3 regions of the Serratia sp. LTN-2 genome follow, and region 3 is predicted to be linked to each of the others. Evidence: riboswitches for the same ligand, from Rfam matches in the RefSeq annotation. Region 3 holds a riboswitch; each other region holds the start of a gene.
The links. A riboswitch is a leader RNA that binds a small molecule or an ion and turns the genes downstream of it on or off. The one in region 3 is predicted to bind thiamine pyrophosphate.

Region 1: it holds a riboswitch for thiamine pyrophosphate, as region 3 does, so the genes downstream of both, thiC (phosphomethylpyrimidine synthase ThiC) here and thiB (thiamine ABC transporter substrate binding subunit) in region 3, are expected to answer to the same signal.
Region 2: it holds a riboswitch for thiamine pyrophosphate, as region 3 does, so the genes downstream of both, tenA (thiaminase II) here and thiB (thiamine ABC transporter substrate binding subunit) in region 3, are expected to answer to the same signal.

Annotation. Positions count from the first base shown of each region.
Region 1 is NZ_JCAXDO010000030.1:20,144-24,542, reverse strand. It holds gene hemE (uroporphyrinogen decarboxylase) at 1-976, opposite strand, end outside; gene nudC (NAD(+) diphosphatase) at 1,015-1,782, opposite strand; gene AC6BYQ_RS26780 (Rsd/AlgQ family anti-sigma factor) at 1,884-2,387, shown strand; TPP riboswitch at 2,427-2,551, shown strand; gene thiC (phosphomethylpyrimidine synthase ThiC) at 2,666-4,399, shown strand, end outside.
Region 2 is NZ_JCAXDO010000003.1:182,411-186,809, forward strand. It holds gene AC6BYQ_RS08020 (Rossmann-fold NAD(P)-binding domain-containing protein) at 1-327, opposite strand, end outside; gene AC6BYQ_RS08025 (LLM class flavin-dependent oxidoreductase) at 341-1,363, opposite strand; TPP riboswitch at 1,513-1,615, shown strand; gene tenA (thiaminase II) at 1,678-2,361, shown strand; gene AC6BYQ_RS08035 (ABC transporter ATP-binding protein) at 2,358-3,098, shown strand; gene AC6BYQ_RS08040 (ABC transporter permease) at 3,095-3,859, shown strand; gene AC6BYQ_RS08045 (ABC transporter substrate-binding protein) at 3,895-4,399, shown strand, end outside.
Region 3 is NZ_JCAXDO010000008.1:115,245-119,643, reverse strand. It holds gene thiP (thiamine/thiamine pyrophosphate ABC transporter permease ThiP) at 1-960, opposite strand, end outside; gene thiB (thiamine ABC transporter substrate binding subunit) at 936-1,922, opposite strand; TPP riboswitch at 1,980-2,098, opposite strand; gene sgrR (HTH-type transcriptional regulator SgrR) at 2,136-3,797, opposite strand; gene sgrT (glucose uptake inhibitor SgrT) at 3,885-4,061, shown strand; gene AC6BYQ_RS16605 (sugar efflux transporter) at 4,215-4,399, shown strand, end outside.

The sequences.
Region 1 (4,399 bases), on a different contig from region 3:
CCAGGTTGAACACATGACCGTTGCCGTGGCCGAAACCGGCCAGAATGGTCTCCACTTCTTCCGCGATGCGCGCCGGAGAAGCATAGAGCATCGACGGATCCATATTGCCCTGCAGCGCCACTTTGTCGCCTACGCGACGGCGCGCGTCGGCGATGTCGGTGGTCCAGTCCAGCCCCAGCGCGTCGCAGCCGGTGGCGGCCATCGCCTCCAGCCATTGCCCGCCGCCTTTGGTGAACAGCGTCACCGGCACGCGGCGGCCGTCGTTTTCACGCAGCAGACCATCGACGATCTTGTGCATGTAGTGCAAAGAGAACTCGCGGTAGTCGCGCCCGGTCAGTACGCCGCCCCAGGTGTCGAACACCATCACCGACTGCGCACCGGCCTTGATCTGGGCGTTGAGGTACAGAATCACGCTGTCCGCCAGCTTGTCCAGCAACAGGTGCAGCGTCGCCGGTTCGGCATACATCATCTTCTTCAGCTTGGTGAAGGCCTTGCTGCTGCCGCCCTCGACCATGTAAGTCGCCAGCGTCCACGGGCTGCCGGAAAAGCCGATCAACGGCACTTCGCCCTTCAGCTCGCGGCGGATGGTGCGCACCGCGTTCATCACATAGCCCAGCTCCACTTCCGGATCGAACACCGGCAGTTTGTCGACGTCGGCACGACAGGTGACGGGTGAGCTGAAACGCGGACCTTCGCCGGCTTCAAAGTACAGGCCAAGCCCCATGGCGTCAGGAATGGTGAGAATGTCGGAGAACAGGATGGCGGCGTCCAGCGCATAGCGGCGCAGCGGCTGCAGCGTGACCTCACAGGCCAGCTCCGCGTTCTTGCACAGCGACATGAAATCACCGGCCTGGGCGCGGGTTGCCTTGTACTCCGGTAAATAACGACCGGCCTGGCGCATCATCCATACGGGGGTCACATCCACCGGCTGACGCAACAGCGCGCGCAGGTAACGATCGTTCTTCAACTCAGTCATTTATGGGGCTCCCTTAATAATCTGCCGGCCATTGTACATTATTCTGCCCGGCACAGCGCCACGGTGTCCTCAATCAAGCGGCGTGCCACGGTGCCGGGCGGCGGCAACAGCGGCAATTGGTCGTAACGATACCAGCCGGCGTTGAGCAACTCTTTGGGATCGTGACGGATTTCGCCCTGATGGTAATCGGCCATAAAGGCCATCATCAGCGAGTGCGGGAACGGCCAGGGTTGCGAAGTGACATAGCGCAGGTTTTTGATTTCAATGTTGCTCTCTTCCATCACTTCACGCGCCACCGCCTGTTCCAGCGTTTCGCCCACTTCGACGAAGCCGGCCAGCACCGTGTGAATGCCGCCGCGATGGCGCACGTGCTGCGCCAGCAGGATCTGATCCTCGCGCCGAATGGCGACGATCACGCAGGGCGCGATCTGCGGGTAGTAGCGCTCCTTGCAATGGCCGCACAGGCAGGCGCTTTCGGTGCGGCTGAGGTGCATCTCATGGCCGCAGTAGCCGCAATAGCGATGGGAGCGGTAGAAATCCGCCAGCTGCACGCCGCGCCCGGCTAGCTGGAACAAGCCGCGATCCTGATCCAACAGCTGACGCACCGAGCCCATCTCCCGCGGCATCGCCTGGCGCACCAGCCAAACCGGCGCGCCCTCCCATTCACCGATGGTGCGCGCCATGTGGCCCTGCAGCCCGAGGGCGGCGGCCGTTCCCGACGGCAATTCACCGTTCGGTAACCAAAGTTTGCTTTCATGGCTGACGATCCACCAGCCGTTTTCATTGCCCGTTAATGCAAGTTCCATATCGTTGTTGCACAACCTCAGCTTCACTGGCACTCTACGAATCGGCTTTGTTACATTTTAATAACTTACCGGTTACTTTTATTACTTACACGGAGTCAAACATGCTCAACCGTTTGGAAAGGCTGACTCAGCGCGTTGGCGGTAGTAATGAATTAGTTGATCAATGGCTTCAGGCCCGCAAGCAGTTGCTGGTCGCCTACTGCACGCTGGTAGGCCTCAAACCGAATAAAGAAAAGCATACGCCGCTGAATGAAAAAGCGCTGGAGAACTTTTGCCACAACCTGGTGGATTACCTCTCCGCAGGGCATTTTCATATCTATGACAGAATTATCAAACAAGTGGAAGGCGCGGCCAGTCCGAAAATGTCGCTGGCGGTGAACATCTATCCCAAGCTGTGGGCCAATACCGAACAGATCATGGCGTTCCACGATCGCTATACCGAAGTGGATATCGATCAGGAGGTTTGTCTGGAGTTCCATCAGGCCCTGTCGGATATCGGCGAAACGCTGGCGGCGCGCTTTGCGCTGGAAGATAAGCTGATCCTGCTGGAGGCGGAAGCCGCGCAGCAACCGCTGCCGGACCAGGCGCTGGATCCGGCGCGTTAAAATTTTATAGTTTTTTTTCTTATCCCTCCTATACTGGGGGGCATCTTGTCGGAGTGCCTAGCGCCTGATTTGTTCATCGAATCAGCCAGGCTGAGACCGTTAATTCGGGATCCGCGGAACCTGATCGGGTTAATACCCGCGAAGGGAACAAGAGTAATCTATCGCCACAAGCACGGCCCTCTTTTTGCGGGCGCCCTGCCTTATCGGCCACCATCATTACTCCCTCCGAACTCCAGACAAGCAACTTTCCCAACCCAACACACTGGTAGGAACTTGCTATGTCTAACGTTAATCCACCGCGCGCCCGCAAAGCGCAACGCGAAGCCGCCCAGCAGTTTATCGACACGCTGCAAGGTATGGCTTTCCCTAACTCACGCCGCATCTACCTGCAGGGCTCGCGCAGCGATATCCAGGTGCCGATGCGTGAAATTCAGCTCAGCCCGACCCTGGTCGGCGGCAGCAAAGATAATCCGCAGTATGAACAGAACGAGGCGATCCCGGTGTATGACACCGCCGGCCCGTACGGCGATCCGCAAGCCAAGCTCGACGTGCACGCCGGCCTGGCCAAGCTGCGCGCCGGCTGGATCGACGCGCGCGGCGATACCGCCACTCTGAACGGCGCCAGCTCCGGCTTCACCCAACAGCGGCTGGCGGACGAAGGCCTCGATCACCTGCGTTTCGAACACCTGCCGCTGCCGCGCAAAGCGTTGCCGGGCAAGTGCGTCACCCAGTTGCACTACGCCCGTGCCGGCATCGTCACCCCGGAGATGGAATTCATCGCCATCCGCGAAAACATGGGGCGCGAGCGCATTCGCGGCGAGGTGCTGCGCCACCAGCATCCGGGCCAGAGCTGGGGCGCCAACCTGCCGGACAACATCACGCCGGAGTTCGTGCGTCAGGAAGTGGCCGCCGGCCGCGCTATCATTCCCGCCAATATCAACCACCCGGAGGCGGAGCCGATGATCATCGGCCGCAATTTCCTGGTGAAGGTGAACGCCAATATCGGCAACTCGGCGGTCACGTCGTCGATAGAAGAAGAAGTGGAGAAACTGGTGTGGTCCACCCGCTGGGGCGCAGACACCGTGATGGATCTCTCCACCGGCCGCTATATTCACGAAACCCGCGAATGGATCCTGCGCAACAGCCCGGTGCCCATCGGTACGGTGCCTATTTATCAGGCACTGGAGAAGGTCAACGGCGTGGCGGAGAACCTCACCTGGGAGATGTTCCGCGATACGCTGCTGGAACAGGCTGAACAAGGGGTCGACTACTTCACCATCCACGCCGGCGTGCTGCTGCGCTACGTGCCGATGACCGCCAAACGCCTGACCGGCATCGTGTCGCGCGGTGGCTCGATCATGGCCAAATGGTGTCTGTCGCACCATCAGGAAAACTTCCTCTATCAGCACTTCCGTGAAATCTGCGAGATCTGCGCCGCCTACGATGTCTCGCTGTCGCTCGGTGACGGCCTGCGCCCCGGATCGATTCAGGACGCCAACGACGAAGCCCAGTTCGCCGAACTGCATACGCTGGGCGAGCTGACCAAAATCGCCTGGGAATACGACGTGCAGGTGATGATTGAAGGCCCGGGCCACGTGCCGATGCAGATGATCCGCCGCAACATGACCGAAGAGCTGGAACACTGCCACGAAGCGCCGTTCTACACCCTCGGCCCGCTGACCACCGATATCGCCCCGGGCTATGACCATTTCACCTCCGGCATCGGCGCGGCGATGATCGGCTGGTTCGGCTGCGCCATGCTGTGTTACGTCACGCCGAAAGAACACCTCGGCCTGCCGAACAAAGAGGACGTCAAACAGGGCCTGATCACCTACAAGATCGCCGCTCACGCCGCCGATCTGGCCAAAGGCCATCCGGGCGCGCAGATCCGCGATAACGCCATGTCCAAGGCGCGCTTCGAATTCCGTTGGGAAGATCAGTTCAATCTGGCGCTCGATCCGGCCACCGCGCGCGCCTATCACGACGAAACCCTGCCGCAGGAGTCCGGCAAG
Region 2 (4,399 bases), on a different contig from region 3:
ATCGGGGCGTTCGATCAGGGCCGTCAGCAGATAGGGCGCTATCACGTTCACCGGCATCACCTGCGGCCCGGTGAACATGCCGGCGTTGTGGATCACCGCATTCGGGCGGCCGAGGCGATTCACCTGCTCGGCGACCTGCCGGATCTGCTGCACCTCGGACAGGTCGCCAATCACCGCCTGCGCGCCCCGATCCAGCAGATCGCGCACCGCCTCCAGACGGCCGGGGGCGCGTGCATGCAGGATAACCTGATGCCCTTCGTCCAACAGCGTTTGCGCGGCGGCGCGGCCCAGCCCGTCCACCGAGCCGGTAATGAAAATACGTGACATGCCAGTCCTCCGTTTAGCGCCAGCCGAGCGCCGGCGCGACATGGGTTAAAATCGATTCGATAACGTGGGCGTTGTAATCCACGCCCAGCTGGTTAGGCACGGTCAGCAGCAGCGTATCCGCTTCGGCGATGGCCTCGTCCTGCGCCAACTGCTCGATCAGCGCGTCCGGCTCGGCGGCATAGCTGCGGCCGAAGATCGCCCGGGTCTGCGCGTCGATATACCCCAGCTGATCGCCCTCTTTGCCGCCGCCGCCGAAGTAATTGCGATCCCGCTGATCCACCAGCGCAAAGATGCTGCGGCTCACGGAAACCCGCGGCTCGCGCGCATGGCCGGCCTCTTGCCAGGCGGCGCGATAGGCGCGGATCTGCTTGGCCTGCTGGATATGGAAGGGTTCGCCGGTCTCGTCGTTCTTGAGCGTCGAGCTTTGCAGGTTCATACCCAGCTTCGCCGCCCAGACGGCGGTCGCGTTCGAACCGGCACCCCACCAGATGCGATCGCGCAGCCCGGCGGAAAACGGCTCCGGCCGCAGCAGCCCGGGCGGATTGGGGAACATCGGCTGCGGATTGGGTTCAGCGAACCCTTCGCCGCGCAGCGCTTCCAGAAAGACTTCGGTATGGCGACGGGCCATGTCCGCGTCGGTTTCCCCCTCGGCCGGGGCATAGCCGAAATAGCGCCAGCCGTCGATCACCTGCTCCGGCGAGCCGCGGCTGATGCCGAGCTGCAAACGCCCGCCGGCGATCAGATCCGCCGCGCCGGCGTCCTCCACCATATACAGCGGGTTTTCATAGCGCATGTCGATCACGCCGGTGCCGATCTCGATGCGTTGGGTTTTGGCGCCGATGGCGGCCAGCAACGGGAATGGCGATCCCAGCTGGCGCGCGAAGTGGTGCACACGAAAATAGGCGCCGTCCGCCCCCAGATCTTCGGCGGCGACCGCCAGATCGATAGACTGCAGCAGCGCATCCGCCGCTGAACGGGTGCCGGACTGAGCGGAAGGCGACCAGTGGCCAAACGAGAGAAAACCAATCTTTTTCATCGGGAATCGTCCTCAAAGGCAAAACATAGGCCTACAGTGACAAAAACCGCGCGCTCTGCGCCAGCAAAATCGCCCCCGATCGCACTAAACGAACCGATTGCCGCGCCGCCGCCCGACGATTGTAATCAAAAAACAAATGTCGTATAACAAGCAGCTCCGAGGGGTGTCCTGTTACGGGCTGAGATGGCGTAAGCCGAACCCTTTGAACCTGATCTGGGTCATGCCAGCGAAGGGACGGTTAGGCAACAACGCAATCACCCGTTGCCTGTTCATACCTCAGCGTGCCCGGATCTCCACTGACTCAAGGAGGTCCCATGTCCATCACCACCCTGTTCGAAAGCGGTCTTTACGGCCGGCTGCGGCAACAAGCCGGCAGCCACTGGCAGGACTACGTCGATCACCCGTTTCTGCAGCAGCTGGCCGCCGGTACCTTGCCCGAACGCGCTTTTCGTCGCTACCTGACCCAGGACTATCTGTTCCTGCTGCACTTCGCCCGCGCCTACGCGCTGCTGGTCAGCAAGCTGCGCACCCTGCCGGAGATGCGCGCCGCCACCGCCTCGCTCAACGGTATCGTCGCCGAACTGCCGCTGCACGTGGCCTACTGCGCCGAATGGGGGTTGAACGAAGCGCAGATCGCCGCCCAGCCGGAAGCGGCGGAGACCATGAACTACACCCGCTACGTACTGGATATCGGCCATGCCGGCGACGCCCTCGATCTGCTGGCCGGCCTGCTGCCCTGCGTGGCCGGTTATGCCGAAATCGGCCTGCGGCTGCTGCACGATCCCGCCACCAAAATGGAGGGGAATCCTTACGCCTCCTGGATCCGCAACTACGGCGACGAGGGCTATCTGGCCGGCGTGCGCGCCGCCATCGAACTGCTGGAGACCATCGGCCATCAGCGCGGGGCGCAGAGCCGCCTCACCGAGCTGGCGCAGATTTTCACCACCGCCACCCAGCTGGAATCGGCATTTTGGCAAATGGGGCTGAACGCCTCATGACCTCCCCGCTTCTCCCGCCCGGCATCCAGGTGCGGGATCTCAGCCTGCGTTTCGGTCAGCAAATCGTCTTCGACCGGCTGAGCTTCGACATCGCCGGCGGCAGCTTCGTCGCTCTGCTCGGCGCCAGCGGCGCCGGCAAAACCAGTTTGCTGAAGATCATCGCCGGGCTGGCGCAGGCCAGCTCAGGCACGGTGAGCGGCAGCGACGGCCTGCCGATCGCCGGGCGCATCGCCTACATGGGGCAGAAAGACCTGCTCTACCCCTGGCTGACTATCGAGGAGAACGTCGCCCTCGGCTCGCGGCTGCGCGGCGAAGCGCCGGATCGGGCGTGGGCGGCGCACCTGCTTGAACGCGTGGGCCTGGCCGCGCATGGCCGCAGCCTGCCCGCCGCGCTGTCCGGCGGCATGCGCCAGCGCGCCGCCATCGCCCGCACGCTCTACGAACGCCAGCCGATCGTACTGATGGACGAACCCTTTTCCGCGCTGGACGCCATTACCCGCGCCGAAATCCAGAGCCTGGCCGCCGAGCTGCTGGCGCAAAACACCGTGCTGCTGATCACCCACGATCCGATGGAGGCCTGCCGCCTGAGCCACCGCCTGCTGGTGCTGTCACCCTGGCCGCTCGGTCTCGACGATAGCCACTGCATCAAAGGGCAGCCGCCGCGCGCGCCGGATGACGCCGACCTGCTGAAAAGCCAGGCCGAGTTGCTGCAGCAGATGGTGAGGGCGGCGCAATGAATATCGCCAAAGAACGCGGGCTTACCCGCCTGCGGCGCGGGCTGACGGTGTTCGCCGGCCTGCTGCTGTGGTGGCTGGCAGGGCAAAGCGGCATCCCGGCCTTTCTGCTGCCCACGCCGGGCGCGGTGGCGCAGGCGCTGTGGGACGGGCGCGGCTACCTCGCCTGGCACACGCTGGTCACCGCTTCGGAGATCGTCAGCGGGCTGGTTCTGGGCGTGTTGCTCGGCGCGGCGCTGGCGCTGTGCATGATCTTCTCACCGCGCCTGCAGCGCTGGCTGATGCCGCTGGTGCTCACCAGCCAGGCGATACCGGTGTTTGCCCTGGCCCCGCTGCTGGTGCTGTGGTTCGGCTTCGGCATGAGCGCCAAGGTGGCGATGGCGGTGCTGGTGATCTTCTTCCCGGTGGTGTCGGCCTTCTTCGACGGGCTGCGCCGAGTCAACAACGACTATCTCGATCTGGCACGCACGATGCGCGCTTCGCGCTGGGCGCAACTGCGGCACGTGCGGCTGATGGCGGCGCTGCCGGCTTTCGGCTCCGGCCTGCGCATGGCCGCTGCAGTCGCGCCGATCGGCGCCATCATCGGCGAATGGGTCGGCTCGGCCGAAGGGCTGGGCTACGTGATGCTGAACGCCAACGCGCGCATGCAGACCGACGTCTGCTTCGCCGCGCTGTTTATTCTAGTGCTGATGACCGTGTTGCTGTGGGCCGCGGTGGATGCGCTGCTGCGGCGCCTGATCGTCTGGGCGCCGGAAAACGACTGATGATTGCAACCATAACCAGGGATAAAGGAACGACCATGATTAAACATACCCTCTGCGGGCTGTTGCTCGGCGCCGCCATCACCGGCCAGGCCGGCGCGGCCGAGAAATTGACGCTGGTGCTCGACTGGTACATCAACCCCGATCACGCGCCGATTATGGTGGCCGAGCAGATCGGCGCCTTCAAGGCCGCAGGGCTGGACGTCAAGATCGTGCCGCCGTCCGATCCGGCGCTGCCGCCGCGGCTGGTGGCCGCTAAACAGGCCGATCTCGCCATCACCTATCAGCCGCAACTGCACTTCTTCGCCGATCAGGGCCTGCCGCTGATGCGCGTCGGCACGCTGATCAACACGCCGCTGAATACGGTGATCGCGCTGGACAAGAACATCGCCTCGCCGGCGGATCTCAAGGGCAAAACGGTGGGTTACTCGGTAAGCGGCATCGAACAGGCGACGCTGGCCACCATGGTTGAACACGAGCATCTCAAACCGCAGGATATCAAGCTCATCAACGTCAACTTCCAGCTGACCAGCGCCCTGCTGG
Region 3 (4,399 bases):
GCTGAGGATAGCCTGGTTGGCGCCATCGGCGATCACCGCCAGCAAGGGCGGCAGCAACAGCAACAGCGCGGCGGCGATCAGCAGGGAATCGCCGATGCGTCGCCACAGGCTGTCTTCCGGATTGCGCCAGCGCTGGGCGTGGGTATGCCCCACCGGCAATGCCTGGCTCAGGCGCTGACTGATCAACACCAGCCCGAGGCAACAGCCCAGCTGGATCAGCGCCAGCATGGCGGCGCGTCCCAGATCGTAGTCGTAACTCAGCGCCTGGTAGATCGCCAGTTCGATGGTGGTGGCCTGAGGCCCGCCGCCCAGCGACAGCACGGTGGCGAAGCTGGCGAAGCACAACATGAAGATCAGCGCGCCGCTCGGCAGGATTTGGCGGCGCAGCGCCGGCCATTCGACGAAGCGGAACTGCTGCCAGCCGCTCATGCCCAGTTGGGCGGCCAATTGGCGCTGTTCCACCGGAATATTCTCCAGCGCCTGCAGCAACAGGCGGGTCGCCAGCGGCAGGTTAAAGAACAGGTGCGCCAGCAGAATGCCCTGCAGGCCGTAGGGCGAGAAGCCATACTCCACGCCTAGCCAGCCGCACAGCGTCGCCAGCCAGCCCTGGCGCCCATAGACGCTGAGCAGGCCGAACACCGCCACCAACACCGGCAGCACCAGCGTCATGGCGCACAGCCGCAGCAGCAGTTGCCGGCCAGGGAAACGGCGGCGATAGAGCGCGCGCGCCAGCGGGATGGCGGGCAGCACCGAGATCAGCGCCGACAGCAGCGCCTGCCAGAAGGTGAAACGCACCACGTGCCACAGATAGCTGTCCTGCCACAGGCTGCGCCAGTCGCTGTCCGGCGCGTGACGCCACAGCGAACCCATCGCCAGCGCGGCGACCAGCAGGATCACGCCGGCGGCCAGCAGCCCCGGCCAGAGCCAGCGGGGGATCAGCGGCTGACGGCGGTTTGCCATGCCCGGATCCAGCCGCCGCGTTGTGTGGCCACCTCTTCGGCGCTGTACTGCAGCGCGGTATGCGGTACGTTCATCTGTTCAAAGCCGACGGGCAGCGGAGTGTTGATCACCGGGTACATCCAGTTGCCGGTCGGAATGGTGTTCTGGAATGCCGGCGTCACCATGAACTGCATGAAACGCTCCGCCAGTTCGGGTTGTTTGGCGGCCTTCAGCTTGCCGGCCACTTCCACCTGCAGGTAGTGGCCTTCGCTGAACATGGCGGCGGCGTAGAGGTCTTTTTTCTCTGCGATCAGGTGGTAGGCGGGAGAGGTGGTGTAGCTGAGCACCAGATCGCCTTCGCCTTTCAGGAACAGGCCGTAGGCTTCACTCCAGCCTTTGGTGACGGTGACGGTCTTCTTCGCCAACTGCTGCCAGGCGGCCGGCGCCTTGTCGCCATACACTTTCTGCATCCACAGCAGCAGGCCGAGCCCCGGCGTGCTGGTGCGCGGATCTTCGTAGATCACTTTCCAGTTGCGATCGCTGCTGACCAGCTCCTGCAGGCTTTTCGGCGGGTTCTTCAGTTTTTCTTTGTTGTAGACGAAGGCGAAGTACCCGTAATCGTAAGGCACGAAGGTCGCGTCCTGCCAGCCGCCCGGCACCGTCAGTTTGGCGCTGTCGACGCCGCTCGGCGCGAACAGGCCGGTTTGCTGCGCCGCCTGCAGCAGGTTGTTGTCCAACCCCAGCACCACGTCGGCGGCGCTGTTCTTGCCCTCCATGCGCAGACGGTTCAGCAGCGAAACGCCGTCTTCCAGCGCGACGAACTTCAGTTCACAGCCGCACTCGGCCTCGAAGGCTTTCTTCACCGCCGGGCCAGGGCCCCAGTCGGCGGCGAAGGAATCGTAGGTGTAAACCGTCAGCGTTGGCTTGGCGAACACCGGCGCGGCGCACAGCAGCAATAAGCAGGGCAGATATTTTTTGACCACGTTGCACTCCTGAGAAATAAGGGGGCAAGGGCATCTGAGGGGGCGAGGCGGCGTCGCCGGTTCGCTGGGCTCAAATCCCTCCGCCGGTATTGACCGGATCAGGTTCGACGGGTGTGCTCTCAGCGGAAAATCGGGCGTGTGATACGCAGCGAATTTCCGCACCCCGTTGAGACGGCGCTATTGTAAAGATTAACCGGCCTTGACGAAAGGCGCTTATGCCTCCGGTGGGGCAAACCAGGCGGACTTGAAGTCGAACCAGCCGAGGGTGTTCATCCGCACGCCGCGCATGCTGCGCTGGCCGTGCAGCTGCAGCCAGTGGTGGAACAGCGGATGCAGTTGATGATCGCTGACCAGACGTTGGCAAAACTCCGCCAGCGGCAGGCGGTTGGCTCGCCACAGCGCGGCGTCCTGCGCCAGATCCTCGTTCATGCAGTGCTGCATCAGCGGCAGTTCATACAGTGTGGCGAACAGCGAAAACTCCAGCGGCAGATAGAAGTTGGCGCTGCCGAGCCACAGATCGCTGCGCGCGTCCCCCTGGTGCCAGGTGGCGTAGTCCACGCTTTGCACGATCAGGCGGATGCCGTGCTGCGCCAGCAGCGGCTCGATCGCCTGACGGATGGCGTGAAACTCCGAATGCTCATTGAAGTGGGTCATCGTCAGTTCGGTCAGACCCGGCGGCTTGGGCTGCTGCGCCAGCGCGCGGTTGTGGTGCCAGCGCGGCAGCAGGCCGTACGCCGGCGACCAGTAGCGCTGATAGAGCGGCCCGGCGTGGCTCAGCAGCGAAATGGGATTGATCAATTCGCACAGCCAGCTGCGAATGGCGGGATCGGCCGCCAATGGGGAGCGCCGATCGAACAGCAGGAAATAACAGCCCTCTTCCAGCCGGCTTTCCAGTTCATTGTTGGCGGTTTCATCGCCCTGCAGCTGTACGCCTGAGTGCACCAGCTCTTCGGAGAATTCCGGCAGCACCCAGATATTCACCTCATCGATCAGCGCCCGGTAGCCGAAATAGTCGTCGAAGGCGTGGATCTTCATCTGGCTGGGGAGATTGCGCACCACGCGGTATGGGCCGGTGCCGATCGGATGGCGGGCGAAGTCCGGCAGCTCGCGCCATTCGCGCGGCAGGATCATGGCGTGTACGCTGCCTAATAGCCAGGGCAGCCAGTGATCGGCGCTGCGCAGATGCACGTCGACAACGAACGGCGTCGGCGAGGTGACGCTTTCGATATGCGAGAACAGCGGTTGCGAGGTCAGACGCGAAAGCGAACTGATGACGTCCGCCATCTCCAGCTCGCGGCCGTGATGAAAATGGATCGCCGGGCGCAGGTAAAACCGCCAGTGCAGCGGCGTCAGCATTTGCCAATGGTGGGACAGGTCGGACTCCAGTTCCCCGTTTTCCTCATTTATGCGCGTCAGGCCGTTGAAGATCTGGCGCGCCAAATGGGTCTCCGAACGCCGCAGCGCCGAGCCGGGCAGCAGGTTGTACAGCTGCCGGTAGTAGAGCACCCGCAGGATGTGTTTCCCCTGGCGGAAGCTGCGCCCCAGCTGCGACAGCAGCATCTGGCGTACCACGTCTTTGTCGCCTACCAGTTGCACCAACTGATCGATGCGATCCTGCTCCAGGAGCTCCTCGGCCCGCTGTTGCTGCAGCGCCAGGCCGGTGTAATGGAAGGTGAGACGCGAACGTTTGCCGCGCCCCGATTCCGCCTGCCAGGTGAGCCAACCCTCCCGTTGCATGGCGCTCAGCAGGGAGCGCACATGCCGCCGCGAGCAGCTGAGCGCCTCTGCCAGCGCCTGCAGCGTGGTGTCGGTGGTTTCGCCGTGGCAGCGCTGCCACAGACGGATGAACTGCTGCTGCAATCTGGACGTGGACATAAAAGAGGAACACTCCCGCCTCAAGTCGTCAATTTTTCTTTCCCTATATTACGCCGATAATTTTCATCAATGAAAGGGGAGGGCGTAATGATGAAAGCTTTCTTATCCAAACAGTTCTATCAGCGCTATTTCCGCGCGGTGCGCCGTCAGCATGCCGACTGGCTGAGCGTGGTGCCCGAACAGGCGCGGCTGGCGATGCTGGCGCACCTGACGCAATGGGACATCAAAGAGATGACCGACAAGCAGTACCGCGAGCACCTGTAGGGGCTGCGGTGACAAGTTTCTGAGTAATGGTGCTGTTTCACCAGCCAGTGGGGCGACCCACTGGTTTTTTTATGCCTGGTCAGGGCGATGCGCTTGCATTTTTCTCGCCGTGGCCTAAGGTTTCACTTTCGTTTTGAGGTCAGGGAAGACGATATGCAACGCCTGAGCCGGCTGACACTGCGCATCAACCCCATCTTTGCCGCATTCCTGCTGATCGCTTTTCTTTCCGGCATCGCCGGCGCGTTGCTGACGCCGACGCTCAGCCTGTTTCTGACCACCGAGGTGAAAGTGCGGCCGTTGTGGGTCGGGCTGTTTTATACCGCCAATGCGGTGGCCGG